Regions from separate parts of the Microbacterium endophyticum genome, predicted to be linked through region 1. Evidence: predicted binding sites of a transcription regulator. Region 1 holds the regulator's gene; each other region holds the start of a gene.
The links. Region 1 encodes HrcA, which represses chaperone genes, less so after heat shock. Its sites were predicted from a motif close to TTNGCACTCGNNNNNNNCGAGTGCNAA; they were not measured.
Positions count from the first base shown of each region.

Region 1 (10,503 bases):
GGTCGGCGGGGGTGACGGCTGTGGTCGACACCGGTCCCGACAGTGGCGCGCTCAAGGACTGTCTTCGTAAGTTCGGAGTCAGTCGAGTCGACCTGCTTGTTCTCACTCACTTCGATGTCGACCACGCAGGTGGTGCGGATGCGCTCGTGGGCCGCGTCGATGTTGTTTTCCACAGTGAACCCGACTCCGAAGCCGACAAGGCGTTGCTTGAACGCTTGGGCGGTCAGACAGTCTCAGCCCACGCTGGTTTGTCGGGCTCACTGGGAGAGGCGCGCTGGAGAGTTTTGTGGCCTCGCGCCGCGTCTAGCCTCCAACCAGGAAATGACTCGAGTGTCGTGATCGAATTTTCGGGAGCAGACATGCCGACAAGTATTTTTCTTGGAGACCTCGGTGAACAGCCGCAGCAAATGCTTCTCGCCACCGGAACACTGGCCGACAGATACGACGTCGTGAAGGTCTCTCACCACGGTAGTGCAGATCAATCGGATGCCCTCTACGAAAGAATCGACGCCTCGATTGCGCTGATATCCGTCGGAATCGACAACACATATGGGCACCCGCGCGACACGCTCATCGCGACGCTGGAACGCCTGGGAACCCATATCGCTCGTACCGATACCGACGGCGTCATCGTGGTCTCGGGTGGGGAAAGCCTCGGCATTTGGCGAGAGCATCCTGACATGCGTGTCCCGGTCGAGGATTAAGCTGGGAGGATGCCTCCTGCAGCTCGCCGTGCCGCGCCTCGCCGTACCGCGTCTGCAATCAAGCAGATGGCGTGGCGAGATCCACAGCCAGCGCCGATCGTATTGATTTCGGGGCCAGAAGAAGTGTGTGCCGAGCGCGCTACCGCGACGCTGAGAGCTTATCTGCGGGCAGAGGACCCCAGTCTTGAAGTCTCAGACGTACGCGCCGACGACTACGCGCCTGGAACGCTGCTCTCGCTGACTTCGCCGTCGCTCTTCGGGGAGCCCCGCCTTGTGCGTATCTCAGGCGTCGAAAAGTGCTCCGACGAGTTCTTAGCAGAAGCGTTGCAGTACATTCAGCACCCGCAGGATGGCGCTACGGTGATCATGCGTCACACCGGTGCGAGTGTGCGTGGAAAGAAGCTTCTCGACGCAATTCGTTCCGGAACGGGCGGTGGCGCCGAGATCGCGTGCCCAGCAGTGAAGCGCGACTCGGATCGCTTCGACTTTGCGGCGGGGGAGTTCCGTAGCGCTGAAAAGCGCATCGCACCACCCGCGTTGCGCGCTCTCGTTTCCGCGTTCGCCGATGATCTCACCGAGCTTGCTGCGGCGTGCCAGCAGTTGATATCCGACGTTCCCGGTGACATCAGCGAGGCAACGGTCGAGCGTTACTACGGTGGGCGGGTTGAAATCTCGGCGTTCACTGTGGCTGATACGGCGATCGCCGGTCGACTGGGCGAAGCGCTTGTGTCACTGCGGCACGCGCTGTCGTCTGGAGCAGATCCTGTGCCCCTCGTTGCGGCAATCGCGTCGAAGCTTCGGTCGATGGCAAGAGTTGCTGGCACACGCGAGTCGTCTGCGGCTCTCGGCGCTCGTCTCGGGATGAAGGACTGGCAGATAGACCGCGCCCGCCGTGATCTCGTCGGGTGGAGCGAGGCAAGTCTCGGCCTTGCCATTCAGGCTGCTGCTCGAGCCGACGCCGAGGTGAAGGGCGGATCGCGCGATAGCGTGTTCGCCGTTGAACGTCTGATCACAGTCATCGCCACACGCGCACCGTTCGGAACCTGATGCTCGAAACGCTTATTCTCCCAGTGAGCCTGCCAACGGCGGCTTCATCTGTCACGCTCCGCCGTGCGGAGCTTGACGACGTCGAGTACGTCATGACTTTGCTCACCGACGACCCGATCAGCGCGGCGCGCGGCGATGCGGCTGACATCCCCGATGTCGCAATATACGCGGATGCATTGCACCGAATCACGAACAACCCGAGCAACGAGTTGCTCGTCTGCGCCGATAGTGACGGCCGTGTCGTGGGCACCATGCAACTGACCCTCATCCCCGGGATGGCGCGTCGAGGATCAACCCGCCTCCTCGTCGAGGCGGTTCGCGTTGCCCGAAAAACCAGGTCGGGTGGAATCGGAAGCGCGATGATTCAGTGGGTGACGTCGACCGCTGCGCCTTCGCTCGGATCGTCCTTGGTGCAACTCACATCCGACGTAGCGAGAACAGATGCACACAGGTTCTACACGCGTCTCGGGTTCGAAGACTCACACGTCGGGTTCAAATACGTCGTATAGGTCGCGATGTCTTCATCGACACTGCCTCGCCAAAAAATAAAGGGCCCGCCGACGGCGAGCCCTTTATCAAATGATGGAGCTTAGAGAGCAGCAACCTGCTTAGCGATAGCCGACTTGCGGTTCGCCGCCTGGTTCTCGTGAATGACGCCCTTGCTCACGGCCTTGTCGAGCTTCTTGGACGCTGTGACGAGAGCCTTCTCAGCTGCGGCCTTGTCGCCAGCAGCGATAGCCTCGCGGGTGCGACGCACCTCGGTGCGAAGGCCGCTCTTCACGGCCTTGTTGCGCTCGTTCGCCTTGTCGTTGGTCTTGTTGCGCTTGATCTGCGACTTAATGTTCGCCACGTGTCAGAGTTCTTTCGTTGCAGTGAATGGATGGAGTGCCAAGCGACATGAGAGGGATGTGCTCAACGTTCGTGAGGGTTAAACCCACACGCAAGTCAAAACGAGAGTCTATCAGGTCTGCTCGAGAGTGGTGAGTGCGACGTCGAGAACTGCATTAAAGACTCGTGGTCGCATCGCCGTCACGAGATGTGTCGTGCGGGGAACAATGATCAGTTCGGGATCCTGGGCGATGTCGACGAAGAGGTTTTCGTTGAGCCGCAGCTGATCCCACTGTCCGTTCACGAACCACAGTGGCACGCGGATTCTCTCAAGCGCAGCAAGTAGGTCTAGGACCGAAAGGCTGCGGAGCGCGACGTCCTGTGCATCGTATGCGTAGCCACCGGCGCCAAAATCAGTGCGCGTCTCGGGCGGGAGGGTGGCATCGAGCACGCGGTCCGTGAGCCACTGCCCGCGTCCGGGCAGTGCATTGAAGCTCCGTGCCAGCAATCGGTATGCAACGAGTCCTGCACCGCGCGGAATGGCCGTGCACGATGCGGCAATGAATCCGGCCACGGGCGGCGCGGGCTCTGAACCTACGTAAGAGGTGGAGAGAATCCCACCCATCGAATGGGCGACAAGAAGTACCGGGCCCGACACGACAGCGGTTCGCACAGCTTCATCGATCGTCTCTAACGCACCCTCAAGGGTGAAGGATTCATCGCGTCGTGTGCCGTGTCCAGGCAGATCGACGGCTATCGCTGGGTTACCCCGTCGCTCCAAATGTTCCATCTGGCTACGCCACATCGTTGCCGATGTACGGATGCCGTGGACCAAAACCACTTGCACGGTCATTTCAGCAGCCTAACCGGCGTGTTGGCCGTTGCCAGAAGCATTCGGTCGCGCCCGCGTAGAATCAACTGGATATGTCACCCCGTGCCCTCACACCACTCGAGCCGAGTGCGACGCCGCCTGAGTCCATCCGCAATTTTTGCATCATTGCGCACATCGACCACGGCAAGTCGACACTCGCTGACCGTATGCTGCAGATAACCGGCGTGGTTGCCGACCGCGATATGCGTGCCCAATACCTCGACCGCATGGATATCGAGCGAGAACGCGGCATCACCATCAAGAGCCAGGCTGTCCGCATGCCGTGGGCCGACAAAGCCGGCACCGTGGCACTCAACATGATCGACACGCCGGGTCACGTCGACTTCACCTACGAGGTGAGCCGCTCTCTCGCCGCGTGCGAGGGCGCGATTCTTCTCGTCGACGCCGCGCAGGGGATCGAGGCCCAGACTCTCGCGAACCTCTACCTGGCGCTCGAAAACGATCTCACGATCATTCCGGTGCTGAACAAGATCGATCTTCCCGCCGCAGACCCAGACAAGTTCGCTGCTGAACTCGCCAATCTCATCGGCGGAAGTCCTGACGACGTTCTTCGTGTCAGCGGAAAAACTGGTCAAGGTGTGGAAGAACTACTCGATCGCATCGTCGCCGAGATCCCAGCACCTAAAGGCGATGCGACAGCGCCAGCGCGCGCGATGATCTTCGACTCGGTCTACGACGCGTATCGCGGAGTTGTCACGTACGTGCGCATGATCGATGGCCACCTGCATCCGCGTGAGCGTATTCAGATGATGTCGACGCGAGCCACGCACGAGCTTCTCGAAATCGGGGTTTCAAGCCCTGAACCGAAGCCCAGTACCGGCCTCGGCGTGGGTGAGGTGGGCTATCTCATCACCGGCGTGAAAGATGTGCGCCAGTCGAAAGTCGGCGACACGGTCACGACGGCACGTACGCCGGCGACACAGGCGCTTCCGGGCTATACCGACCCGAAGCCAATGGTCTACTCGGGTCTCTATCCGATTGACGGCAGTGACTACCCAGACCTTCGCGAAGCACTCGACAAGCTCAAGCTCTCGGATGCTGCTCTCGTGTACGAACCGGAGACGTCCGTCGCGCTCGGGTTCGGGTTCCGCTGCGGGTTCCTCGGTCTTTTGCACCTCGAGATCGTGACCGAGCGTCTCTCACGCGAATTCGGTTTGGATCTCATCACGACAGCGCCCAGCGTCATCTACGAAGTGACAACGGATGCCGGTGCTCACATCACAGTCACGAACCCGAGTGAGTACCCAGACGGCAAAATCGCCTCGGTGACTGAACCGATGGTGAAAGCAGCAATTCTCCTGCCCAAGGATTTCGTCGGCACAGTGATGGAGCTTTGCCAGACGCGCCGCGGAACTCTCCTGGGTATGGAATACCTCTCTGAGGAACGGGTCGAGCTTCGGTACAACATGCCGCTGGGCGAGATCGTTTTCGACTTCTTCGATCAGTTGAAGTCAAAGACGCAGGGTTACGCGAGCTTGGACTACGAACCGAGTGGAGACCAGGCATCCGATCTCGTGAAGGTCGACATCCTGTTGCAGGGCGACAAAGTCGACGCATTCAGCTCGATCGTTCATCGTGATAAGGCGTATGCCTACGGCGTTCTGATGACCGAGCGCCTTAAGAAGCTGATTCCGCGACAGCAATTCGAAGTGCCGATTCAAGCTGCGATTGGCGCGCGAATAATTGCTCGCGAGTCGATTCGCGCCATGAGAAAAGACGTCCTGGCCAAGTGCTACGGCGGCGATATCTCGCGTAAGCGGAAGCTCCTCGAGAAGCAAAAAGAAGGCAAGAAGCGCATGAAGATGGTGGGACGCGTCGAGGTTCCACAGGATGCATTCATCGCGGCACTTTCAGGTGACGTCGAGAGTAAAGACGCAAAGTAGCGGGATACCAGCAGGATGAGTGGCGTGCAAACGCCTAGGGTGGAGATCATGCGCCGAGGGACGTTCCGAGACGAAACCGTCGACTATGCGGCGGTGGGTGCAACGCAAGCGCCCGACCTGATGCAGTATCCGCCGGAGCGGAGTGTTCCTGCTGAGCAGACGATAAAGCTCGGTAGCGGTGAAGAGCGTTTTCGTTCCGCTGGCGATGCCTTGCTGGCATGGCGGTCGTTGCGCGATGCCGGCCTCACCGTCAGCGATGTTCGCCCCGCCGCAGGGCCGATGTATTCGGGAGTGAGCTTCGACGAGGACGGAAATCCGCTGGAGCCGTCACGCCTTGAGGCTGAGCAGAGGTTCGACGAAGACGGCACACCGTTCGTGGGAGCCGGAACCACCATTCACGTGCACGGTAGTGCCGGAAATCTCAATGCTGATGGCGAGCTCCGCGTGATTTACGCGATTGAAGAGACGCGACGGGTGGGGTTTGCGCTCGGTACGGTCGGCGGTTCCGTCGTGAGCGGCGAAGAGTCATTCATCGTGGATTGGCTACCTAATGACGAAGTATGGTTCACCGTGCGTGCTTTCGATGCGCCGGTTTCCCCCTGGTACAAACTTTTCGGCGCACTCGTGAAGCGCCGTCGGCGTGAGCTTTTCGCTCGTTATCTGAGGGCTATTTCACCGATGTACACGACCCCCGCCTGATGGGAGCAGCGCTTCCCCTCGGCGAGGCAGCCCCCGCAGACGGTCGCATGCCCGAGGGGGTCCGGGTAGATCCGGATGTTGACTTCGGCGTTTATCTTCATGTGCCGTTTTGCAGTGTCCGCTGCGGCTACTGCGACTTCAACACCTACACATCTGATGAGCTGCGCGGCGCACGGAGGGACCAGTACGCGGACACGCTTATTGACGAGATCGAGTTGTCGCGCGGGGTGCTCGAAGCCGCCGGGGGCCTGCGTGCAGCCCAGACGGTATTTTTTGGCGGGGGAACTCCGACGCTTCTGCCCCCGGAAGACTTGGCCCGCATGTTGGATGCTGTTCGCACCACTTTCGGAATAGCACCCGGAGCTGAAGTGACAGTCGAAGCAAACCCCGACACCGTCACGGAGAGCGTGGCGGCCAGTCTTGCTGATGCGGGCGTCACCCGAGTGTCGATTGGGATGCAGTCATCGGTACCGCACGTGCTTGCTGCCCTTGATCGCACGCACTCGCCAGCGAACATCGGTACGGCGGTCTCAGCGGTAAAAGCGCAGGGTCTCGATGTCAGCCTGGATCTCATCTACGGCGCACCGGGTGAGTCGCTCGACGACTGGCGTCAGTCGCTCGACACCGCGCTGTCGCATGAGCCGGATCATCTCTCGGCGTACGCGTTGATTATCGAAGATGGCACGAAGCTCGCGCGTCAGATTCGGCGCGGTGAGCGGGTGGCACCCGATGATGACGTTCAAGCCGACATGTACGAGCTGGCTGACGAGGTTCTCGGATCGGCCGGCTACAGCTGGTATGAAGTGTCGAACTGGGCACGCAGTGAATCTCAGCGCTCACGCCATAACCTCGCCTATTGGCGGGGCACTGATTGGTGGGGTTTCGGTCCGGGCGCGCACAGCCACCTCGATGGTCTCCGCTGGTGGAACGTGAAGCATCCGGCCGCGTACGCAGCGCGGCTTGCAGAAGGCGCATCGCCCGCAGCGGGCCGCGAAAGACCGGATGCTGACGCTCGCTACCTGGAGCGGGTTCTCTTGCAGTCACGCATTCGAGAGGGCCTCCCCATCACCGACCTCACCCCATCAGGTCGCCGTGGAGTCGCCGCCCTCATCGCCGATCAGCTGATCGAGGCGGATACTGCCATCCGGGGCCGAATTGTGCTTACGCGCCGAGGAAGACTTCTCGCCGATGCGGTCGTTCGGACGTTAACGGAGTAGGTGCCTGGCTCCTCGGCTAGAATTGGCACTCTCGATCGAAGAGTGCCAAGAGGGAGGCGACGCGTGGTTAGTGAACGAGGGCTTCAGGTGCTGCGCGCGATCGTTCAGGATTACGTCGAAACACACGAACCTGTCGGCAGCAAGGCGATCGTCGATCGCCACGCGTTTGGTGTTTCCGCCGCGACCATTCGGAACGATATGGCGCTTCTCGAAGATGAAGAACTCATCACCGCCCCGCACACGTCATCGGGGCGGATCCCCACAGACAAGGGCTACCGCGTCTTCGTTGATCATCTTGCAGAACTTCGCCCGCTTTCATCCGCCCAGCGCTCGGCAATTTCATCTTTCCTCGAAGGGCCAAACGACCTGGACGACGTGCTCGCTCGAACCGTCCGCGCTCTCACACAGGTGACCGGGCAGGTCGCACTCGTGCAATATCCGTCATTTGCGCGAGCTAATGTCACCCACGTCGAACTCGTTGCGCTTGGGCTGGGGAAGATGTTGGTGATCTTGGTCACGGACACCGGGCGGGTCTCTCAGCGGATCGCTTTTGTGCCTGAGGAACTTGACGACACGGATGTTGCGCAACTTCGCGCGCAAGCGTCGGTTGTTGTGACGGGGTTTTCCGTGCGTGAAGGTGTTCGCCGTGTCGAAGAGATCGTGGCCGCTGAACAGTCCACATCGACGCGGCTCGACAACGCGCTGCGTCCGATTTTGCGCGTCGTCGGCGAAGAGCTCGATGAGTTCCGTCAAGATCGCCTCGTGCTCGCGGGCGCGGCAAACCTTGCCCGGCGTGAGTCCGACTTCCGAGGTAGCATCTCGCCGCTGCTCGAAGCCATCGAAGAGCAGGTGACTCTCCTGCGGCTCATGACAGAGATGGTGGCAGATGGCAACGGACTCGCTGCGAGCATCGGTCGTGAAAACGAGCCCTTCGGTTTGCCTGAGGCATCCGTCTTGGCGAGTACGTACGACACCACGGGATCGCAGTCCCGCATCGGACTGTTAGGTCCGATGCGCATGGACTACTCCACCAATCTCGCGGCCGTGCGTGCCGTCGCCCACTACCTCAGTCAACTGCTTGACGAAGATGAGCAACACTGATCCACAGCTTTGATGACCAACACCGAAGTACAACATTCATAACGACGTTCGATACAGAACGATCCCGCACATCGTGCGGGCAGGAAGGCGAAAGTGGCTGACCACTACGAAGTGCTCGGGGTATCGCGAGAAGCGACGTCCGACGAGATCAAGAAGGCATACCGACGACTGGCTCGCCAGCTTCACCCGGATGTGAACCCCGGCGAAGATGCGTCCGAAAAATTCAAACTCGTAACTCACGCGTACGACGTTCTGAGCGACCCTGAACAGCGCCGGCGCTACGACATGGGCGGCGATTCATCGCCCTTCGGCGGCGGTGGGGGCAACGCGAACTTCGGTGGGTTCGGCGACATCTTTGAGACGTTCTTCGGCGGCGGAGGCCAGACGCGAGGAGCCCGTGCCCGTTCGCGCGCGGAACGCGGCCAAGACGCACTCGTTCGGCTCGACCTCGAACTCGGCGATGTTGTTTTCGGCGTGCACCGCGATCTTGAAGTCGACACGGCAGTCCTTTGCCAAACGTGTGAGGGATCCTGCTGCCAGCCGGGCACATCTCCCGTCACGTGTGACATCTGTCACGGCAGTGGACATGTGCAGCGCACAGTGCGCAGCCTTCTCGGCAACGTCGTGACAAACCAGCCGTGCGCGACATGCCAGGGTTACGGCACGACAATTCCTTACCCCTGCGCGACCTGTCAGGGTCAGGGGCGTGTGCGCGAGCGCCGCACCGTTTCGCTCGACATCCCAGCCGGGGTCGAAAACGGACTTCGACTACAGCTTCCGGGCTCGGGTGAAGTCGGTCCCGCTGGCGGCCCGAACGGTGACCTGTACATCGAGGTCAGTGTCGCGCCTCACGAGACATTTAGTCGTGAGGGCGACGATCTGCTCGCCACGATCGAGGTCTCGATGCCGGATGCGATCCTCGGCACGACCACCAAAATTGATTCGCTGGACGGCTCCGTTGAGCTTGACTTGCGGGCAGGGGTGCAAAGCGGCGACGTTCTCACGATCAAGGGACGCGGCATCACGCCGCTTCGCGGATCTCAACGAGGTGACCTTCGAGTTGGGGTGCAGGTCGTGACCCCAACTCGCCTCGACAGCAAAGAGCGCCAAATGATCGCCGAGTTTGCCGCTCGTACCAAGGCTCCGGCGCCTCGCCTCGCCGAGTTCCACCAGGGGCTGTTTTCTAAACTGCGCGATAGGTTCCGGAGCTAGTAGTCGTGGCACTCCAGTTTTTTCACGACACGCCATTGGGCCCCGAGCTCGGGGACGGGAGCGAGATCACGCTCACAGGTGCTGAAGCGCATCACGCTGCGACCGTGCGGCGAGTTCGAGTGGGCGAGCAAGTCACTGTCTCAGACGGTCTCGGCGTCGTGATCGAGGCTGTTGCAACGTTCGTGTCGCCCAAAGAAGTCGGCCTTCGTGTTTTCGCCCGCAAAGATGTGGCTCCCTCCACACCTCGGCTTGTGCTCGTACAGGCGCTAGCAAAAGGCGGCCGTGATGAACTCGCGGTGCAAACAGCAACCGAATTTGGCGTCGACGAAGTCATCCCGTGGCAATCGTCTCGCAGCATCTCCCGTTGGGAAGGAGCTAAAGCCGAGAAGAGTCGACTGCGCTGGGAAGCGATAGTGCGGGAAGCCAGTAAACAAGCCCATCGGGCGTGGATACCGCGTGTACACGGTGTCGTTGACACCCCAGCGCTGGTCGCGATGCCAGAAGACACGCTGATGCTGCTCCTTGATCCGACGGCATCGGAGAGCCTGTCTTATGTCAAGCTGTTCGACATCAACAGACGCGGGCACAAGATCGCGCTTATCGTCGGCCCAGAGGGTGGATTCACAGAGAGCGAGATCGAAACGCTCGTGGCCGCGGGGGCCGAGAGGGTGCGGCTCGGGGAAAATGTGCTGCGCACATCGAGCGCAGGCCCAGCGGCGCTCGCGGTGCTCAACGTTCGCCTCTCGCGATGGTGACGTGTTGGACGATGCGCGGAAGCATCTCGCGAGCTCAGCGCAGGGTGTCTCGGTAGGATGGTCGCATGAGCGAACCTTCGATCTTCACGCGAATTTTCAGGGGAGAAATTCCCGCGGAGATCGTGGGGGAGACCGCTAACGTCTTTGCGATTCGCGACATTGCTC
Region 1 is NZ_CP049255.1:2,843,069-2,853,571, forward strand. Features, by position in the region: gene G6N83_RS13390 (ComEC/Rec2 family competence protein) at 1-704, shown strand, start outside; gene holA (DNA polymerase III subunit delta) at 714-1,751, shown strand; gene G6N83_RS13400 (GNAT family N-acetyltransferase) at 1,751-2,260, shown strand; gene rpsT (30S ribosomal protein S20) at 2,341-2,601, opposite strand; gene G6N83_RS13410 (alpha/beta fold hydrolase) at 2,713-3,432, opposite strand; gene lepA (translation elongation factor 4) at 3,504-5,354, shown strand; gene G6N83_RS13420 (DUF1990 family protein) at 5,403-6,053, shown strand; gene hemW (radical SAM family heme chaperone HemW) at 6,053-7,270, shown strand; gene hrcA (heat-inducible transcriptional repressor HrcA) at 7,334-8,371, shown strand; gene dnaJ (molecular chaperone DnaJ) at 8,465-9,583, shown strand; gene G6N83_RS13440 (16S rRNA (uracil(1498)-N(3))-methyltransferase) at 9,589-10,338, shown strand; gene G6N83_RS13445 (HIT domain-containing protein) at 10,404-10,503, shown strand, end outside.

Region 2 (10,503 bases), 860 kb from region 1:
TTAGAACTCAGTCCAATATCGATTCCACAATCGGTGGCAGCGGTTCCACGACGGAAACACCGCGGACACATTACGCTCATACTGTTTTCGTCAAAGTCGACGAAAACCGTCGCTAAACGGTGGCCGAGCCACCTGGAGGATCAGTGAGGCCCACGACAACCGCGCATCGCCTTTGGCGACGCCCAGTTATGACAGCGCTCTTTGGCGTCGTCGCCGCGATATTGCTTGCACTCCTCGCGCTCCCATCGACCGCGATGGCAGCAGAAGATGACCCGTATCGCATCAGCGGCAACGTTCAACTCGACGGCGAGCCTCTTGAAGGCGTCGCTCTTACCATCGACGGCCCAGGGGGTGCGCAAGAAGTCGAGACCGATGAAAACGGTCAATGGTCGGTCCAGGTTCCGGATCGGGGCGAGACGTACTCTGTCGTCCTCGATGAGGACACCCTGCCTGAGGGCATAGCTGTTGTCGACGACACGGACGCTCCCAACGAAAAAGAGGTCGAGATGGGAGCCGGCGGTCGTGTGACCGTCAACTTCTTCATCGGTGAGGGCGAGCGAAACGTGACGAGCTTCACGGACCAGCTTGTTCAGCGCATCGTGCAAGGGCTGAGTTTCGGCCTCATGCTCGGCCTCGCTGCCGTCGGTCTGACGCTCGTCTACGGCACGACCGGGATCTCGAACTTCGCGCAGGGCGAGATGGTGACTTTTGGAGCGATCGCTGGCCTCTTCTTGGTTGGGCCGGCAAGCCTTGCCCTTCCATGGTGGTTGGGTTACCCACTTGCCATTGTGCTGAGTGCGATTCTCGGGCTGATTCTCGACGTCATAATTTGGCGCCCGCTACGAAGAAGGCGAGTCGGCGTCGTCCAGCTCATGATCGTGAGCATTGGTTTGTCGCTTGCGCTGCGTTATATCTTCCAGTTCTTCATCGGTGGTGGGACTCTGCAGTTGCCATATTCGTCGGCACCCAAGATCGCCCTCTTCGGCGTCGTTCAAATGAGCGTGATCGATATGGTCTCGATCGGGATCTCGATTGTTGTCATCGGCGCCTTCGGCGTGTGGCTTACCCGGTCTCGTCTCGGCAAGGCGACGCGCGCCATCTCTGACAACCCCTCGCTCGCGGCGGCATCCGGTATCGATGTCGACTTCGTCGTACGAGTGGTCTGGATCGTCTCGGGTGCTCTCGCCGGCCTCGCCGGGATTCTGTACGCGTACTACCGACCGGGTATCAAATGGGACATGGGTGCACAGCTCTTGCTGCTGATGTTCGCCGCGGTGATTCTCGGTGGCCTCGGAACCGCGATGGGAGCGCTCGTCGGAGCCATCATCGTCGGACTCCTCGTTGAGGTATCGAGTCTTTGGATACCTGCTGACCTCAAATATGCAAGCGCCCTGTTCGTGCTCATCGTCATCCTGCTGTTCAGACCACAGGGCATCCTCGGCCGTCGCGAGAGAATAGGTTAGGCGAAACTCATGGACTGGCTTCAAATCCTCTCGAATACCGGCTCCTCGATTCTGAGCCCGGCAACAATCGCCTACGCGCTCGCAGCCCTCGGCCTGGCCGTGCACTTCGGCTACGCCGGCCTCATCAACATGGGTATCGCCGGCTTCATGGCGATGGGTGCCTATGGCTACGCCATTTCGATCCTGTCGTTCAACTTTCCGTGGTGGCTGGCAGCTCTCGTCGGACTCGGAGCTGCGGCCATCTTCGCCCTGATCCTCGGTATTCCCACGCTCCGACTGCGCGGGGACTATCTGGCTATCGTGACTATTGCTGCCGCAGAAGTTGTGCGCTTGTTGTTCCTCACGACAGCTTTCGATGATGTCACCGGATCGGCAGACGGGCTCAGCGGGTATCACTCGAGCTTTCGGGCGATGAATCCGATTCCCGATGGCACGTACGGCTTCGGCCCCTGGACCTATAACGAAAACCAGTGGTGGGTGCGAATCGTCGGCCTCCTGACGCTCGCTATCGCAGCCCTCGTGGTCTGGATGCTGATGCGGAGCCCCTGGGGTCGAGCGATGAAGGGCATTCGTGAAGACGAGGATGCGGTTCGCTCACTCGGCAAGAACGTGTACGCGTACAAGATGCAGTCGCTCGTGCTCGGTGGTGTGATCGCTGCCGCGGGTGGAATCATCTACGCAATGCCTTCGGCCGTGAGCCCCGGTGTCTACGTGACATCGCTGACGTTCTTCGTGTGGACAGCTCTTCTACTCGGAGGCGCCGCAACAGTGTTCGGCCCGCTACTCGGTTCGCTGATCTTCTGGGTACTGCAGACGTTCCTCTCGAACGTGCTTCCCGCGATGGTGGCGGCCGGCATCCTGCCGTTCATGTCACAGATTCAGGCGAGCACCTTGCGCTTCATCCTGGTAGGCGTTGCCTTGATGTTGCTCGTGATCTTCATGCCGCAGGGCATCCTCGGCAACAAGAAGGAGCTGACCTTTGTCAAGTGAAGATGTGTCAAGTGAAGATGTGTCAAGTGAAAAAGTGCCGACGACCACCGGCCTGATTGCACGTCCGAAAACGACCGGGCTGCACGTCGGCGATGCGGTGCCGGGGGTGGCGAAAACCGATCCGATCATCATCGCTGACGGCGTTGTTCGCTCGTTCGGCGGCGTGACCGCCGTCGACGTCGATCATCTCGAAATCCCCCGCGGCGCCATCACCGCCCTGATCGGACCGAACGGTGCGGGTAAAACTACGCTGTTCAACCTGCTCACGGGTTTCGACAAGCCGAACGCCGGTAAGTGGAGCTTCGATGGCAAGCCGCTCGGAAACGTGGCGGCATTCAAGGTTGCACGGATGGGCCTGGTCCGCACTTTCCAGCTCACGAAAGCGTTGGGGCTCCTTACGGTCCTCGACAACATGAAGCTCGGCGCCACGGGCCAAAAGGGTGAGAAGTTCTGGGCCAGCATGGTTCCATGGATCTGGCGCAAGCAAGATCAAGCCATCGAAGAACGCGCAATGGTTCTGCTCGCCAAGTTCAAGCTCGACACGAAAGCTCAGGACTACGCGGCCAGTCTCTCGGGTGGGCAGCGAAAGCTCCTCGAGATGGCACGCTCGCTCATGACCCAGCCAGAACTCGTGATGCTCGACGAGCCGATGGCCGGCGTCAACCCGGCACTCACCGAGTCGCTCCTCGATCACATCCTCGATTTGAAAGAAGAGGGCATGACAGTGCTCTTCGTCGAGCACGACATGCACATGGTGCGCCATATTGCTGACTGGGTCGTCGTCATGGCAGAGGGCCGGATCGTTGCCGAGGGTGACCCAGTTTCGGTGATGAAGAACCCAGCCGTTGTCGATGCGTACCTCGGCGCTCACCAAGAGGTGGACCTCGGAGTACTCACCGGACGCGTCACAGAAGCAGAAGCGAACGGCACCTCGGGCTTGCCAGGTAGCTCGGGTATCACGGCAGCCGCGATCGTGGCCGAGGGACAGGCCGAAGAGGAGAACAACAAGTGAGCACATCTACGGCCACCGCCACTCCTGTTGTACACGTCGACGACGTGCACGCCGGCTACTTACCCGGGGTCAACATCCTCAACGGTTGCTCTCTCACGGCATACCAGGGTGAGCTCATCGGCATCATCGGTCCGAACGGTGCCGGAAAGTCGACACTGCTGAAGGCAATATTCGGCCAGGTCAATGTTCGCTCGGGTGTCGTCACGCTGGGGGGCGATGACATCACGGGACTACCGGCAAACAAGCTCGTTGGGCGTGGAGTCGGTTTCATTCCCCAGACCAACAACGTCTTTCCTACCCTCACGATCGAGGAAAACCTGCAGATGGGGCTCTATCAGAATCCCTCGGCGTACAAGGAACGACTTGAGTTCGTGACGGGCATCTTCGCAGAACTCGGCAAGCGCTTGAAACAGCGTGCGGGTTCACTGTCTGGTGGTGAGCGCCAGATGGTCGCCATGAGCCGGGCGCTCATGATGGATCCGAAGGTTCTGCTCCTCGATGAGCCCTCTGCGGGGCTTTCCCCGGTTCGTCAGGATGAAGCGTTCATCCGCGTTTCGGAGATCAACAAGGCTGGTGTGACCTGCATCATGGTCGAGCAGAATGCTCGCCGCTGCCTACAGATCTGCGACCGCGGCTATGTGCTCGATCAGGGACGCGACGCGTACACCGGTACCGGCCGTGAGCTCCTCAACGACTCGAAGGTCACCGAGCTCTACCTCGGCTCGCTCGGCGCATAAGCCCGCCAGAAGCTTAAGCTCCGCCACACGGTCATCATCGTGTGGCGGAGCTTTTTGCTGCGTCCTACAGCGCACAGCACAGCGGCCCCGGTCCGAAGACCGGGGCCGCTGCTCTCGTGCGTGAGGGGCTTAGCCCTCGTATGCCGAGTAGTTGTTGTCGTAGCCGAACTGGTAGATACCCACCGAAGCTTCGGTCGGGTCTCCCACATCGTCGAACGTGATCGGGCCGGAGACACCGTCGTAGTCGGCTGTTCCGCCGCCCAAGATGATGTCGGCGCAGTCGGAGTACGTGGTGCACTTCTCACCGTCGCCGCTGCCACCTGAAACCTCGATGAGCTTCTCAGCGATAGCGTCACTGTCGGTAGAACCAGCAGCGAGGCTAGCAAGAGCGAGCAGGATGACCGAGTCGAACGACTCGGCAGCGTAGCTGTACTCTTCCAGCGGGTCTTCGCCCTCCGACGCAACGAACTCGTCGAGCGCGCCAGTGAAGTCACCGATCGAGTCGATCGACAGGCCGGGAAGCGTGCCCTTGGCGCCGGTCAACGAGCCCTCGGGGAACTCATCACCGAAGTTCGACAGGTTGCCGTCGACGAAGTAGAGCTTGTCGGACGGGAACTGTCCGAAGAGGCTCGGAAGAATCGTGGTGACCTCTTCGAACGTGATCAGCGCGATCGCGTCAGGGTCGGCCGCGAGAACTTCGCTCACCTGGGCGTCGAACGTGGTGTCACCGGTGTTGTAGGTGGTCGATGCGACAACCTCGCCGCCAGCGGCCTCGAACGCGTCGGTCACGTACTTGGCGAGTCCGGTTCCGTACGAGTCGTTGAGGACGATCATGCCCAGAGTCTGGTTGCCATCTTCAGCGATCAGGTTTCCGAGAACCTCACCCTGCAGCACGTCCGAGGGCGCGGTGCGGAAGTAGAGGCCGTTGTCGTCGTAGGTCGTGAATGCGTCAGACGTGTTGGCGGGCGAGAACTGGATGACGCCAGCACCCGTCACCTGGTCGATGAACTGCAGCGAGACACCCGATGATGCAGCGCCGATGATGGCCGAGACGTCTTCGTTGAGAAGACGCGGGATCTCGGTCTCATATGCCTTGTTGTCGGTGTCACCCGAGTCACCGTAGACGACGTCCATCGAGAGACCAGTGTCGGCAGATACTTCGTTGACCTGCGATGCGGCGTAAGCAACACCGGCTTCTTCGGGCGGGCCGAGGAATGCGAGGTTACCGGTCTGCGGCAGCGCCGTTCCGATCTTGAGGGTCATCTCTTCGCCGGCTTCGGGGGCTGACGATGATCCGCCGTCACCGGTGCTTGAGCAGCCGGCGAGGAAGAGCGCGCTGATTCCGACCACAGCGATACCGCTGATGGCCTTGCTCGAACGCGAACGAGTAAAGACGTTCATAGTGCTCCTTGCTGTGTACATACAGGCGTCCGGCTCACAGAACCGGACTCGATGTCCTTCACAGTAACGAGCGGGAGCGCACCTCAGTGTTGCGGTGCGTTAACGATGTGAAACAACCAGGTCACAGACGCATAACAGCGCCTGTCAGATGCGTCTCGATTTAGGTGAGTTCTGTCACATCGCTCACAACCATCCGACGCCCGCGCCGCGCCGCGCGCACCGAGTCGATGGTCAGCACGATGAGCGCCACCCAGACGATACCGAAGCCGATCCAGCGCTCGAGCGGCATTGGCTCTCCCAGGAGCCACGCTCCGATCATGAACTGCATGATCGGAGCGATGAACTGCATGATGCCGAGCGTCGTCAGGGAGACTCGGCGAGCACCCGAGGCAAAGAGCAGCAACGGCACGGCGGTTGCGACACCGGCGAGGGCAAGCAGGATGCCGTGGCCGAGTCCCGCGCTCGCGATCGTGATTCCCGTGGTCGCTCCCACGACGATGAGTTGCACGATGGCAACAGGTGCGAGCCAAAACGACTCGAGGGTGAGGCCGCTGACAGCATCCACTGCGGGGCCGATCCGCTTTTTCACCAGGCTGTAGAAGCCGAACGAAAAGGCGAGGAGAAGCGCGATCCACGGGAAGGTTCCATACCCGACCATGATGACGATGACCGCGACGGCGGCGAGGCTGATCGCCACCCACTGCGTCACACGTAGACGTTCCCGCAGCACCAGCACTCCCAACAACACCGTCACGATCGGGTTGATGAAGTAGCCGAGGCTCGTTTCGATGACGTGACCGGTGAGCGTCGCCAGCAAAAAGACCTGCCAGTTGACATAGATCAAGGCGCCAGCCACCGCTGTCCACATCAGCAATCGCTTCTGAGCAATGATCGCTCTGAAGCGCTGCCATGAGCGTGTGACCGCGATGAGGAATGCGCAGAACACGAGCGACAGCAGGATGCGCCACGCCACGACCTCCCACGCACCGGTGGGCTTCAAGAGCAGAAAGTAGAGCGGAAGAAATCCCCACAAAAGATAGGCGAGGAAGGCATAGCTCGTTCCCACAAGGCGCGTGCGCGCAGCATCCGTGGGGTCTTCTGGGGCGTTCGACTGCGTCACTTACTCAGCCTAGATCTGCGCGCGACGGGCAGGAAGCCAAGGCGGCTCTGCGGACTGCCGATCATGCGCTCATTTCTGCCACCGCGCATCGCCGAAACGTGCGGCAGAAAAGCAAAAGGCCCGGAGCATCGCTCCGGGCCTTTTGCGGGGTGGTCGTCTTAGCGAACGACGACCGCCAGCACGTCGCGTGCCGAGAGCACCAAGTACTCGTCAGCGCCGAACTTCACTTCGGTGCCACCGTACTTGCTGTAGATCACGCGGTCGCCGACGGCTACGTCGAGCGGAACACGGTTGCCGTTGTCGTCGATGCGGCCGGGGCCGACAGCAACAACTTCACCCTCCTGGGGCTTTTCCTTGGCGGTATCGGGGATGACGAGACCACTCGCGGTGGTCTGCTCTGCCTCGACCTGCTTGATGACGATGCGGTCCTCGAGCGGCTTGATGGAAACCGACACGGTCTACCTCTTCTTTCTTGCGCTTCGTGAACGGAAGACTCGTTAGCACCCTCGGGCCGAGAGTGCTAAGAGCAAGTTTAGGGAAGTGCTGGCACTCACGCAACGCGAGTGCCAATTTCTCTCCCTCGCAATTGGCGCCACACGTAGGGTGGTGGCATGGAGATGGCAGAGCTCACCGCACTACTCACCCCGGAGGGGCTCCGGCTACTCGACGAGGTCGGTCCGCTCGAATCCACAGCGGATGTCGCGTCTGCCGTGTCACGGTTGCGTGCCGCGGGTAACTCCCCCGATCTTGTCTCCGCCGTTGTAGGTCAGGCACGCTTGCGAGTACGGGCACGCGCGAAATTCGGCGACTTTGCATCCGGCATGCTTTTCACACGTGCCGGCCTCGAACAGGCGACGCGACTATCCGTCGCCGCTCGGCACGCAGGCCGGTTTCGCGACGCGGGCCTCACGCGCATCGCAGATCTCGGTTGCGGCATCGGTGGTGACGCGCTTGGTTTCGCGGGCCTCGGGCTCGATGTCGAAGCGTGCGATGCCGATGAAGTCACAGCAGCTATCGCCGCGTACAACCTCGCGCCCTTCGGCGACGCAGTGAGCGTGCGGCACAGCATTGCCGAGGCATCCGATCTCTCCCAGGTGCGAGGAGCATGGCTCGACCCCGCTCGACGAACCGCCGGCCACACCGAGACACGGCGCGTGCGTCCCACCGACTACTCGCCGAATCTCGACTGGGTTTTTGGGCTGGCACGTACGATGCCGACGGGCATCAAGCTCGGACCAGGATTCGAACGCGACGCGATTCCGCCCGAGATCGAAGCGCAGTGGATCAGCGTGGATGGCGCGACGGTCGAGCTCGTGCTGTGGTCGGGCGCGCTCGCTCGACCCGGAATCTATCGCTCCGCTCTTGTTGTCCGAGGCGATGAAACCCACGAAATCACATCGGAGGCCGATGCCGATGACGTCGAGACGCGCGAACTCGGCGAGTTCGTGCATGAGCCCGAGGGCGCCGTCATTCGCGCCCGCCTCATCGGTGACGTGGCCCGTCGCCTGCAGGCCGGGATGATCTCTGACGGCATCGCCTACCTCACGTCGGATGCCGCACTCACGAGCCCCTTCGTCCGCTCTTTTCGCGTGCGCGAAGAACTTCCCTTCGACGTGAAGTCGCTCGCTAAGGCACTTCGCGCCCGCGACATCGGCACCCTGGAGATCAAAAAGCGCGGCGTCGACATCGACCCTGCAGTGCTTCGCACCAAGCTGAAGCTCTCGGGAGCGGCATCCGCAACTCTCATCGTGACCCGCGTTGGCGAACGCCGCCGCGCGTTGCTCGTTGACCGTGTCGACTGAGGTGGAGTCCGCTAGTTGATCACGCCGGCCTGTTGCGCGGAAGACACCAACCACAGCGCGCTGTAGGCGATAGAAAGTGCGGCCAACACAATGGACCACACTGCGACACGGCGACTTTCGAGCGGTCGCCGCAGCGCAATAATCGCCGTCACGATAGCGACGAATCCCAGGGGGAACGCCCAGCCGACAAAGAACGAGAACACGAGTCCGGCAACGGCGAAACCGAGTGCCCAGCCAGAAAATGCTCCCTGCACCGGTGGTGCGATCGGGGCCGCAACGGGCGGTTGCCACGGCACCGAGGGGTATTCGGTTTGCGTCGCTACGACGATGTCGAGAGGAGCCGTGAACTCGCGCTGATAGCCGCCGCGGTGCGCACCGGGCAGTGCTGGCGGAGCTGCCGGCAGCGGCGATGCCGGCGGCGACGCGGAGCTCGGCGGGTTTGGCTCGGTCATGTGCTCGCCGCCACGTGAATCTCGGTGACGGGAAGAGTGGAGTCAGCCCCGAACGCAAGCGTCGATGGTTCTCGTCCCGACATGATGAGTTCGGCGGCGAGTGCTGCGATCATGGCGCCATTATCGGTGCAGAGACTGAGCGGCGGGATGCGCACAGTGACGCCGGCGGCCTCGCCGCGCGCCGTGGCGACGTCGCGGAGGCGCCGATTGGCGATGACTCCCCCGCCCAGCAGCAGTCGCGGCACCCCGTACTGTTGGCACGCATCGAGAGCTTTCGTTACGAGCACGTCGACGACTGCTTCACGAAATGATGCGGCGACATCGGCGACGGGGACAGGCTGCCCCGCGGCCTCCCGCTGCTCGATCCACCGTGCGACCGCAGTTTTGAGCCCAGAAAAGGAGAAGTCGTACCGGTGCTTTTCCCGATCCGAAGCGCGAGAGAGACCTCGCGGGAACCGGATTGCATCAGGGTTTCCGGTGGCAGCGGCGCGGTCGATTTCGGGTCCGCCCGGGTACGGCAGGCCAAGAATACGCGCGACCTTGTCGAACGCTTCGCCTGCGGCGTCATCGACAGTCTCACCGAGCAACTCGACATCGCCCGTGAGGTCGTGGACGAGCAGAAGCGAGGTGTGTCCGCCACTGACCAGGAGCGCCACAGTGGGATATTCGAGCGGCGCAGCAGTGACGTCGAGGATGTCGGCAGCGATATGCCCGACGAGATGGTTGACGGCATAGAGCGGCTTATTCAGGCCCACCGCGAGTGCTTTCGCCGCACCAACGCCGACCATGAGCGCGCCGGCAAGCCCCGGGCCGGATGTCACGGCGACGGCGTCGATTTCATTCAGCGACACCTCAGCCTCGGCGAGCGCTGCTTCGATGCTCGGCTGCAGAGCCTCGAGGTGCGCGCGGGCAGCGACCTCCGGTACGACGCCCCCAAAGCGGGCGTGCTCGTCCATGCTCGATGCGATGGTATTACTCAGGAGCGCACGACCCCGGACGATCCCGATGCCGGTTTCGTCGCAGCTGGTTTCGATGCCCAGCACAAGAGGTTCACTGCGGTTCACGTGACTATTGTCCCCGGTTCGGCGTCGACACGAAGAACCGATCGGTGCCAATGAGACATCTCGCACTTCATAACGATCGCATCCACATCGTCGGGCTGGTAATAGCCGGGGCGACGGCCGATGTCGACAAAGCCTTCCGATACGTACAGCGCCTGTGCGACCGGATTGTCGGCGCGCACCTCGAGAAAGACGTCGCGGATGCCTCGCTGGGTAGCTTCATCGAGCAAAGCTCTCAGGAGTGTGCGGCCGAGGCCTTTCCCTCGGGATGCCGCAGCAACCGTGATTGTCTGAACGTCGGCATCGTGCGAACCCGAAAGCGCGCGAAGACCCGCGTAGCCCGCGAGCCCCGTGTGTACTTCTTCTTCGAGCACGAGGTAGAAACTATGCGGCGATGAAAGCTCTTCGCGCATCATGGGTGAGCTCCAGGCATCCGTCGGAAAACTCGCCTCTTCGAGCGCCATG
Region 2 is NZ_CP049255.1:788,957-799,459, forward strand. Features, by position in the region: gene G6N83_RS03690 (branched-chain amino acid ABC transporter permease) at 189-1,463, shown strand; gene G6N83_RS03695 (branched-chain amino acid ABC transporter permease) at 1,473-2,453, shown strand; gene G6N83_RS03700 (ABC transporter ATP-binding protein) at 2,488-3,465, shown strand; gene G6N83_RS03705 (ABC transporter ATP-binding protein) at 3,462-4,202, shown strand; gene G6N83_RS03710 (ABC transporter substrate-binding protein) at 4,332-5,603, opposite strand; gene rarD (EamA family transporter RarD) at 5,764-6,723, opposite strand; gene groES (co-chaperone GroES) at 6,882-7,178, opposite strand; gene G6N83_RS03725 (class I SAM-dependent methyltransferase) at 7,335-8,525, shown strand; gene G6N83_RS03730 (hypothetical protein) at 8,537-8,977, opposite strand; gene tsaD (tRNA (adenosine(37)-N6)-threonylcarbamoyltransferase complex transferase subunit TsaD) at 8,974-10,041, opposite strand; gene rimI (ribosomal protein S18-alanine N-acetyltransferase) at 10,038-10,503, opposite strand, start outside.
Region 2: the regulator HrcA is predicted to act here: its motif matches at 7,267-7,293, upstream of groES (co-chaperone GroES).

Region 3 (10,503 bases), 940 kb from region 1:
GCGGCTACGACAACAATCGCACCTGTTGTGCCCTTAGCGAGGATCGCGGCATCCGTTACTGGCAACAGTGGTGGTGCGTCGAGAAGTACTACGTCAAAGTCGCGGCTAAATCCCTCGAGCAGCTGAGCCATCTGTTTCGAGCCTAGAAGCTCGCTCGGGTTGGGCGGCACTTTTCCTGCAGGTAAAACGTATAGAGGGCGATTGCCCCATGGCAGCATCACATCGCTTACTCGGGCACGCCCTATTAGCACGTCTGTAAGCCCTACGCCTCCCTCAATGCCGAGGTACTCGCTAGTTTTCGGCTTTCGAAGATCGGTATCGATAAGAGCCACGCGCTTCCCAGCATCTGCAAGCGCAATCGCTAGGTTCACCGTCGTGGTCGACTTTCCCTCGCTGGGCATACTTGATGTCACGACGAAGCTGTGCCCGCCATCCATTTCGAGAAACTGGAGGTTCGTCCTAAACGCTCTGAATGCTTCGGCTCTCGGGTTCTGTGGGTCCGCATGGATTATCAGCGGTCGCTCCGATGCCTTTGAGTCGAACGGAATTGCTCCGATGATTGGCCGGTCCGTAAGCTGTTCCACGTCGCGCGCGTTCCGCACCTTGTTGTCCAGCGCCGTCCTAAGGATGGCGAATCCGAGCCCTAAAGCCAATCCGACGAGTGCGCCAAGCGCGAGGTTGAGCGGGACGTCGGGGCTGGAGGGGCCGTTGGGGGATATCGCGTCTTGAACACGGGTGAGTTTGACGGGGCTCGCAGTCCCGTCAGCGGGTGTTTCGACCGTCTCTACGGCGGTTGTGAGACTTGCGCTCACTGCATTCGCGATGTCTGCAGCCATGATCGGATCTGCGTCGGTGACCGTGATCGTTATTAGCAGAGTATTTAGGGCGTTCGTTGCCGAGACCTTCTGAGCGAGGTCGCTGGCGGTGCCTTCGAGCCTAAGATCGGCAATCACCTGGTTGAGCACGATTGGCTTAGTGGCGAGGCTTGTGTAGGTGGAAACTCGCGCCTGAGTGAATGTGTTGCCCTGCTGCAACTCGGAAATGCTGGCGCCGCCCTGCGCTGAAACGAAAACTGTGCTCGACGCCTCGTACATAGGCGTTCGGGTGAGCGAATAACCGGCGGCGGCGCCGATGCCCACTAACGTGGCGATCACAATGATCAGCCAGTTCTTGCGCAGGATACGGATGTAGTCAGTGAGCTCCATGACGCCTCTCGGTGTGGGTTCTGAATCATCCTGCCACACGGTGTGTTCCGTGCCTGTTTCCGTAACCTGACCGTCTCGTCGCTGGTACGCCGCCGCTGATAAGCTCGCGCGCAGAAACATGCACGTATCTCGTGCGCATCATCGCGGTGGAAGGATGTGGGGTGACTTTGAGCGCGCCACTGAATGACCATCGCCAAGCCGAGGAAGCGCCGGCAACAGCACTGCCTCGACAGCGATGGCGGAAGGCTTACGCGCGTCGCCTGATCGTCACGGATTTTCTCGTACTCATCTGGGTCGTCTACGGCACCCAAATTGCGTGGTTCGGAAGCGGAAGCGCTCAAGTTGCGATGAGCTACGACATCCGCATTACGGCCCCTTCGTACTGGGTCGCCTCTGCCGTGCTAATTGTCGCGTGGATGCTTGCCCTCGCGGCGAACGATACCCGCGGTGACCGCGTCTTTGGATCAGGCAACGCGGAGTACGTGCGTCTGACGATGGCGAGCCTCAACCTCTTCGGGGTCGTTGCGATTGTGGCGTTTCTCGCGAAGATCGACATCGCGCGTGGCTACCTTCTTATTGCGCTACCCGCAGGGATCTTGATGCTTCTGGTGTCGCGCTGGTTGTGGCGGCAGTGGCTCGTCGCGAAGCGCCTTGGCGGGGAGTTCAGCGCCCGCGTGCTTCTGGTCGGATCGAGCGCTTCCGTGTCCACTATCGCTCTTGAGCTTGGGCGCTCGCGCAGCTCAGGATATATCGTGGTCGGGGCCTGCATGCCTGCGCAGCAGCTTTCCTCAGCTGTGCCGGAAACCGACATTCCCGTACTTGGCACAGTTGATGATGTGCGCGAAGCGATGGCTGCCGTGGGCGCCGACACGGTCGCGGTCACAAGCACTGACGACTTGCCTCCCAACAAGGTCAAGGAAATTTCGTGGGGCCTTGAAGCGGGCCGTCAGCACCTAGTGATTGCGCCGAGTATGCTCGACATCGCAGGCCCCCGTATTCACACTCGACCGGTCGCCGGCCTCCCGCTTATCCACGTGGAGACGCCGCGGTTCTCTGCCGGTCAGCGCTTCTTGAAGCGAAGCGTCGATCTTGTCGCAAGCGTGCTTGGCGTAATCATCTTGTCGCCGCTGCTGCTGCTGCTCACGATATTGGTCTCGGCGACGAGCATCGGCCCCGTGTTCTTCTTGCAGACGCGTGTTGGCTATCACGGCCGCGAATTTAAGATGATCAAGTTTCGATCCATGGTGGTCAACGCCGAAGAGCTCCTTGCTGAGCTGCGCGAGAAGCAACGCGATTCGGGTAACGAAGTGCTCTTCAAGATGAAAGACGATCCGCGCATCACGCGAGTTGGTCGATTCATGCGCAAATACAGCCTCGATGAGCTTCCTCAGCTGTTCAATGTCATCGGTGGCTCGATGTCGCTGGTCGGACCTCGACCGCCGCTGCCGAGCGAAGTGGCGTTGTACGCGAAGCACGTGCACCGACGCTTCTTGGCGAAGCCCGGGATCACCGGGCTGTGGCAGGTCAGCGGTCGATCGTCGCTCTCGTGGGAAGAATCTGTGCGGCTCGACCTCTCGTACGTCGAGAACTGGAGCATGGCCAGTGACGTCATGATCATCATGAAGACGGCCAAAGCCGCACTTGCCCCGGGCGACACCGCCCACTGACAATCGCTGTGTGCCAAAAGGCATCCGCTAAATGATCGTGATGATCTCGATGACGATGCGGTAGTTCGTCGCGAACACCAGCACGCTCAGGCCGATAGCCACGAGGGCGACCCCGACGAGGATGACGTACGCCCACCACGGGTATCCAGGGCGACGAGGTGGCCTGCGGGTGCGGCGCCGAATTCGCCTGATACGACGCATGCGTGCTCGAGAGACGCGCGAGCGTCTCGTTGGAGTAGCAATAACAGCGTTAATGAGAAAACTCTAACGTTGTTAGTCACCGATCGAGAACAAGTTTCGCTACTTTTCCGTCGACCGGAGTGATGGCGAGCGTATGAGTGCCGGTGAGACGTAGGTCAGGTGGCGCGGACGCGCTCCACTCAATAGTTGCCGTGACGACCTCGGCACACTCAGCGATCTCGCTGACCGTGACGTGTATCTCGAAGACATTGAGCATGTCTTGCAGCCAGCGGCGCACCTCGACTGTGCCCTCGAACGAGTTGCCAGTGGAGCTGAGTGCAGACATGTCTGGATGACACGCGGCCAGCAGCGCTGGGATATCTCTTGCGTTGAAGGCCGACACGCACGAATGGAGGAGTGAGACCTGTGTAGCGCTGCTCACGAAGCGGCCCGCACATGGTTGGGCGCGTTGGGGGTGAACCGAGCTGAGGCTAGCTCGACTGCGCGAGTCGCGCGAGCCACTTGAGAAAAAGTGCCCGCTCTTCGGGCTCTAGTGCCTCGGGCGATGTATGAATGGCTGAAAGCAGTGCGCCGGCGTGCTCCGGGACTTGATCGCTCGGTTGAATTGGCTGCGAACGCGCCCGCAGAATCGACGCCAACACCGCTTCGCAGACGGCTTCGGCCTGTTGTGAATTGGGTGCATCGGCCCGAATCATGTACAACGCGCCACCCACCGCTGCGGCGTGCAGCCGCGTCGCACCATCGAGGGCCGAGACGGAGAGCTCGCCGGCTGCGGCCGCGGCCTCGAAGAGATCGGTGACGGGAATCGTGGCGTCGAGATAAGCCTGACGCACCCCACCGGAGTGTGCTCGCCCGTACATGAGGCAAAACAACGGTGCGTGCGTCGATGCGAACTCGATCTGCGTGCGAAACGCGGCCCTCATCCTGTCGGACGACTTGGGGCCGTTCGATGCGATCGCGGTTGTGAGTGCCGCGGAAAGTGTGCGAAAGCCGTCGATTGCGATGGCCTCGATGAGGCCCCGCTTGCTCTCGAAGAAGTGATACAGCGTGGGGAGTTGCACGTCGGCCTCGGCGCAAATTGCCCGCACCGACACGCTCTCGACGTCGAACTCGAGAAGGCGCGAAGCTGCCTTCAGTAGACGCTGCTTGGAGTCCTCTCTGGACGACATGCCACCAGAGTACGCGTTCCATAGAAGGCCTCTTCACGATTAGCGCCTGTGCGCACGCATAGCGCGCCGAACGGCGTTGGTACAAAGTCTTCTCACGACGTGATGCCCCATGCCTCTGTCGAGAAACGTTCTACTGAAACCTATAACAGCGATATGGGCTCGTAAAGGGTGGTTGGTTTCGTGAGCCTTATGAGAATGGTTATCATTAACGCATGGCCATCGTTCTTGCTGATCCCCGAGCGGTGGCACACCAGTTGCGGCGTGATCGGCGGCGGAATGTATTGCGGATCGGTGTTCTGGTGGCATCCGCTCTGGTCATTGCGCTAGTTGCGATGGGGATTGGCCCGGTCGCGATCGACCCGGCCACGGTCGTGAACGTGCTGGCTCACCACCTCTTTGGGGTGCCGCTGCCAGCGGACGTCGACGACATTGCGCAGCAGATCGTATGGGGCACTCGTGCACCGCGCGTGGCGATGGCAGTCGTCGCTGGTGCGGGGCTCGCGATGGCGGGTGCCGTGCTGCAGTCACTCGTACGCAACGACCTTGCCGACCCGTATCTGATGGGCGTGAACGCGGGCGCTTCGACGGGCGTTGCGCTTGTCGCGCTCGTGATCGGCGGGGCCAGTGGGCTGTTGCTCTCGGGAGCAGCGCTCGTCGGCGCTGTTGCTGCGACAGCGCTTGTGGTGTTGATCGCCGGAACCGCCCGCACTCGAGGCCCGTTTCGGCTCGTGCTGGCGGGGCTCGCCGTGGGCTACGCGCTAAATGCGGCCACGAGCTTTTTGCTGTTCTGGTCGGATTCGCCCGAGGCCGCGCGGTCGGTGCTCTTCTGGCTGCTCGGGTCTATTGCGACGGTGCAGCCCACCGTGCTGATCGCGGCCTTCGTGACCGTCGCTGCGGCAGCGATCTTTTTCACCAGCCTCGGCCCGCGCATCGACGCCCTCGCCTCGGGTGACGACTCGGCGCTCGCAGCCGGGCTCGACCCGGAGAAGTGGCGGTTCGGGTTGATGGCTGCGGCATCCGCTCTGGTGGGTGTCGTTGTTGCGGGAGTGGGCGGGGTCGGCTTTATCGGCCTTGTCGTGCCGCACCTCGCCCGCGCGATCGTCGGTGGTCGCGGCCGACTCGTGCTGCCCGCGAGCGCCGCCCTCGGTGCCGGGCTGCTCGTACTTGCCGACAGCGTGGCGCGAACAGCGCTCTCTCCGCAAGAGATTCCCGTGGGCGTTGTGACCGGCGTGATCGGCGCGCCCTTCTTGCTGTTTCTGCTGCGCCGCTCGGGCCGCGCGGGCGACTGAACTTTTTTCACCCTGTTTCACCTGAAAGGAAACACCACATGATGACCCCTGCCCGCCCCTGGGCCGCTCTGGCCCTCGCGACCGGCGCCGTGCTTATGCTCGCCGGTTGCTCCACAGCGGCTGATGCCTCTGGCTCTTCGTCGGCTTCTGCTGCCATCACTCTCGACAACTGCGGATCGCAGGTGACGCTCGATGGGCCCGCGAAACGCATCGTGCTCGTAAACAATGACGCGCTCGCCGACATCGAAGCGCTCGATGCGATTGATCGCGTGGTCGCTGTCACTTCAACACCGCAAGAAGGCCTCTACGACGACACCACCTACACGGCGCTGGCGAACCTCGACGTGCTCTCGACCGAGAAGAACGCCACCGGCGGTTCGGTCGTGTCGCAAGAAGCCATCATCGGTGCAGACCCAGACCTCGTGATCGCACCCGAAAACGCCGTCGATCGTGATGCACTGGCGGCCGCCGGCATCGCGCTGTACACACCGACCGCGTACTGCTCCGACCCGCCGCCGGAGCTGCTCGAAACTGCCACGTTCGACCGCGTGTGGAACGAGATCACCACCTGCGGCGAGCTGCTGGGAGAGCAGGACCAGGCGGCCGACGTGATCGCCGGGGCGAAAGCCGACCTCGCATCGGTGCCGTCGACATCGGTCGGTACCGCGGCTGCGCTCTACGTCTCATCGGGTGGCACAGTTCTCTCGCCCTACGGTGGGCCCAGCATGGTGACCCCGGTGTTCGCTGCGGCGGGCCTTGAGAACGTCTACGCCGACCAAGACGAGCGCGTCTTCGACGTGAACATCGAAGACGTCATCTCGCGAGACCCCGAAACGATCGTGCTGCTCTCCTCGGCTGCCGACCCCAACGAGACGAAGGATGCCTTTCTCTCCTCTCCCGGCGTCGACTCGCTCTCGGCAGTGAAGAACGATCGCGTGATCGTGCTGGCGTTTCCCTACACAGACCCGCCCAGCATCCTGTCGACTCGCGGGCCCGCAGTGCTCGCTGACGCGCTAGCCGACCTGTCGTGATCACGGCAGGCGGCGTGGCGGTACGGTTCGGTCGCCGCGAGGTGCTGAGCGGTATCGACCTCGCCGTCTGCCCCGGCACCGTGACCGGAATCGTGGGGCCGAACGGCAGCGGCAAGTCGACGCTGCTGCGCGCCATGCTTGGGGCGGTGCCCGTGAGCGCTGGCCGGGTGCTGCTGGACGGCCGTGACCTGCGGCGAGTGCCCCGGCGCTCGATCGCACAACGGGTGGCGTTTGTCGGCCAGAACGTAGGCGGCGACCCCGCCCTGCGAGTGGCCGACGAAGTGGCGCTCGCCGGGATCGCACGCGGCCGGGGTGGCGCTTCGTTCGACCTCGACGTGGCGCAGGCACTCGATGCCGTCGGGCTCGGCGACCGTGCGCAGTCGGCGCTCGGAACCCTGTCTGGCGGAGAACGCCAGCGCGTGTCTATCGCCCGCGCGATCGCACAAAACGCTGAGATCGTGCTGCTGGATGAGCCCACCAACCACCTCGATGTGCGCCACCGCCTCGAGCTCGCCGCAATGCTGCGAGACATCGCGCCCACGGTGGTGATCGTGCTGCACGATCTCGACCTGGCAGCCCACGTGTGCGACCACGTGGTTGTGCTCAACGAGGGGCGAGTGGCGGCGGCGGGCAGCGCCGACGAGGTGCTCGTGCCCGCGGTGCTCGATGAGGTCTATGGCGTCGAGGTGGTGACGACACAGGGCGAGGGCGGTGTGCGGTCGCTGACGTTTCGGTTGCCGGCTGATGTTGTTGATGAATTTATGGGAAAGAAGGAACTTTGATGAGTGAGAACACAACGGTTGATCGGGCTTTGGTTGCCCGCGAGGTGATCGCGCGCTGGGATGCGCAACAGACCGGATACATTCGTCGGCGCGCTGAGCGCTTTGACACGATCGGGCGCACTGTGGCCCACGTGTGCGCCGGGGTGGCCGAGCCGCGCGTGTTGGATCTTGCGGGCGGGGCCGGGTCTCTCGGGGCAGCGGTGCTCGAACACGTGCCGACGGCACATGTGGTGATCGCAGACAAAGACCCCGCCCTGTTGGCGCTCGCGCGCGACGCATGGGCTGGAGACGCCCGCGTTGAGGTGGCACAGATCGACCTCGACTCGGATGTGTGGGTGAGGCATCCGGCGATTGTTGCGGGTGAGTTCGATGCTGTTGTGAGCTCGACGGCACTGCACTGGCTGAGCCCCGATGCGCTGGTGCGCGTGTACTTCGCGCTTTCGGGTCTCGCGCGACCGGGCGGAATCGTGCTGAACGGCGACCACCTGAGCTACGACGCCGTGAGCGAGCCGGCCATGCGCGCCTTCGCGCTGAGCGACGACGCCGATATGCAGCGCGACACGTTTGGCGCGGGTGTCGACACGTGGGACGAATGGTGGGATGCCGTGGCGGCATCGGGTGCGTACGGCACGGAGCTTGCCGCGCGCGATGCCGTGTGGGGGAGTGAACTCCACGAACCGCCACTGAAAGTGACGCTGGGCTTTCACCTGGAGACGCTGCGGAGTGCCGGCTTTGCGCAGGTAGGTACCGTGTGGCAGTACCTCGATGACCATGTTTTGTATGGGGTGCGGTAGCCCGGAATTCCGGCGTAAAACTCAGGAAATTTTGAGCTTTTGGCACTTAGCACTCTAATGGTGAGAGTGCTAAATTATTCGTACTTGAGTGATGAGCACTCAAGTCTTCGATTCGGAAGGAGATTGATTCATCATGGCTATGTCTTTTGATCCTTTCAGCGAGCTGGACCGCCTCGCGTCTGGCCTGCTTCAGGCACGTTCGGGGCCCCGAGTGATGCCCGTGGATCTCTACCGAGACCAGGATCACTATGTGCTGAACGCGGATCTGCCAGGCGTCGACCCGGGCTCGGTCGACGTTGACGTTGACGGTCAGCTGCTCACCATCCGCGCGCAGCGGACGGTCGGTTCGGCCGACGGCGCCAAGTGGCTTGCGCAGGAGCGACCCGCTGGCAGCTACCTGCGTCAGTTCAGCATCGGCGAGGGCGTCGACACCGCCGGCATCTCAGCGTCGTATGACAACGGGGTGCTCAGCGTGATCATTCCGGTGAGCGAGAAAGCAAAGCCGCGAAAGATCGCTGTGCACTCGCAGAACGCCGGGGCTGAGAAGCAGAAAACCATCGCAAGTTAACCCAGTGCTCATCCCGCGTGGGGTGGAGTCCGTTCGTCGGGCTTCACCCCACGCCTTTTTGCGGCACGGCGTGCAGGGCGCTGCGGTAACCGCGGTGAAACGGGGAGCGCGTAGCGTGCGGTGAATGAGCGACGACGAACGCGGACTTCAGAACGTGAATAGGCTGATCGGGTTTCCGGCGAACTAATGCGAAGGGCTGTCTTCGGTACGCTTCGGTCATGGAGCCGCTGCCGTGGTCAAAGAATCAGCTGAAACGGCTGAGTCGACACATTCGCGACGGCACGACGCCGGAGCAGGGACTCCCCTCGTATGGTGCCGTCATGCTTTGGTACAACGATCTGGCTGAGCACGTTCAATTCGTAGTCTCGACGCTGGACTGGACCCCAATCCTTGGTGAGCGACCCTTTGAAGTCACTTCGCGACCTAAGACCCTCGACACGCTTCGTCAGAAGCTCAATAGAGACACCGACACCCCGTTGCCAAGTGTGCAGGACGTTGCTGGCGTTCGCTTTGAAGCGGAAATGACTCTTGACGAACAAGACGCGGTAGTAAACGCGATCACGGGTCGTTTCGAACACAAGCTCGATGACTGCGTACGAGACATGCGCGCCACGCCACACAGCGGGTATCGAGCGGTTCACATCTGGCTGAAGCTCGAAGCGCGGGTAGAAGTACAGGTACGCACACACCTCCAGGGTGACTGGGCGAACATGTACGAGGTGGCCGCCGACCTCTACGGTCGACAGATTCGGTACGACGCACTTCCCGCAGACCCAATTGAAAAGAAAATCGTGCGCTCTTTGCGAGCCGTCTCGGAGCTGCGCATTTCTCAAATCGAAAAAGACCGGAACGAAATTTCCCTGCTTGAGTTGAACTTAGAAGAAACGCCCATCATCGTGAGAACCCGCGCACAGTACCGTGACGTAGCCCGTAGAGTAGAAACGTTGAAGGCACGAAATTTGAGAAATGAGCAAGAACTCCAGAATGGGCTGGAGATGTTGCGCAAGACATTTCGTGAAGGACAACGAGGCTCGGAAGGAGTCTGAAGTCGTGGCCGGATTTGTTATCGAGTACAACCGTTTGAGTGGCGAACGTCACGTTCACAGTTTTGCCGGGCCGGATGGTCACCGCGAAGCACTGCGCTACCGCCTTCAGCTGGAACAGAACCGAGCGGATGATGGCTGGGAAATCGTGTCTCTCAACAGCGACTCGATCGAAACTGTGCACCGCACCCACGCGCGCTATTTCGAGCGTGATCGCTTAAGCGCGTAAAAGCCGGTTTGCTCGGAGCGCTCTTCAGCGGGCGCACCACCTGGGCTAGCTACTTCTGCGGTAACCGTGGCGAAACGGGGAGCGCGTAGCGTGCGGTGAATGAGCGACGAGCTGGGCATCCGTAGGGTTTTCGACACCGTTATTGCTGACGCGACGGTCGTAACCATGAACCCCGCGCGCGACGTCGTGTCGGGGTGGATCGGGATTTCGGACGGGCTCATCGCTGCGGTTGCTGCGGGGCCTGTGCCCGATGGTGTACACGCGGAACAGTGGGTCTCGGCCGGTGGGGGGATCGTGCATCCGGGGTTTGTGAGCGTGCACCAGCACACAGCGGATACCCTCGCGCGCGGTGAGGCAGGCGAAGCCCGGGAGTTCTTCGACTGGCTGTTTCGTGTGTACTACGAGAGCGTGCTCGGGCTGTCGAACGACGATGTGGGAACAGCTGCGACCCTCGCCGCGGGCGACCTGCGGCGGGCCGGAATCACGACGGTGCTCGACTGCTGGGGTGTGGGAGATGCCGGGTCT
Region 3 is NZ_CP049255.1:864,547-875,049, reverse strand. Features, by position in the region: gene G6N83_RS04080 (tyrosine-protein kinase domain-containing protein) at 1-1,205, opposite strand, end outside; gene G6N83_RS04075 (sugar transferase) at 1,373-2,872, shown strand; gene G6N83_RS04070 (hypothetical protein) at 2,900-3,073, opposite strand; gene G6N83_RS04065 (hypothetical protein) at 3,150-3,398, opposite strand; gene G6N83_RS04060 (TetR/AcrR family transcriptional regulator) at 3,544-4,242, opposite strand; gene G6N83_RS04055 (FecCD family ABC transporter permease) at 4,455-5,531, shown strand; gene G6N83_RS04050 (ABC transporter substrate-binding protein) at 5,570-6,562, shown strand; gene G6N83_RS04045 (ABC transporter ATP-binding protein) at 6,559-7,344, shown strand; gene G6N83_RS04040 (class I SAM-dependent methyltransferase) at 7,344-8,138, shown strand; gene G6N83_RS04035 (Hsp20/alpha crystallin family protein) at 8,272-8,706, shown strand; gene G6N83_RS04030 (nucleotidyltransferase family protein) at 8,925-9,752, shown strand; gene G6N83_RS04025 (hypothetical protein) at 9,757-9,978, shown strand; gene G6N83_RS04020 (amidohydrolase family protein) at 10,078-10,503, shown strand, end outside.
Region 3: the regulator HrcA is predicted to act here: its motif matches at 8,185-8,211, upstream of G6N83_RS04035 (Hsp20/alpha crystallin family protein).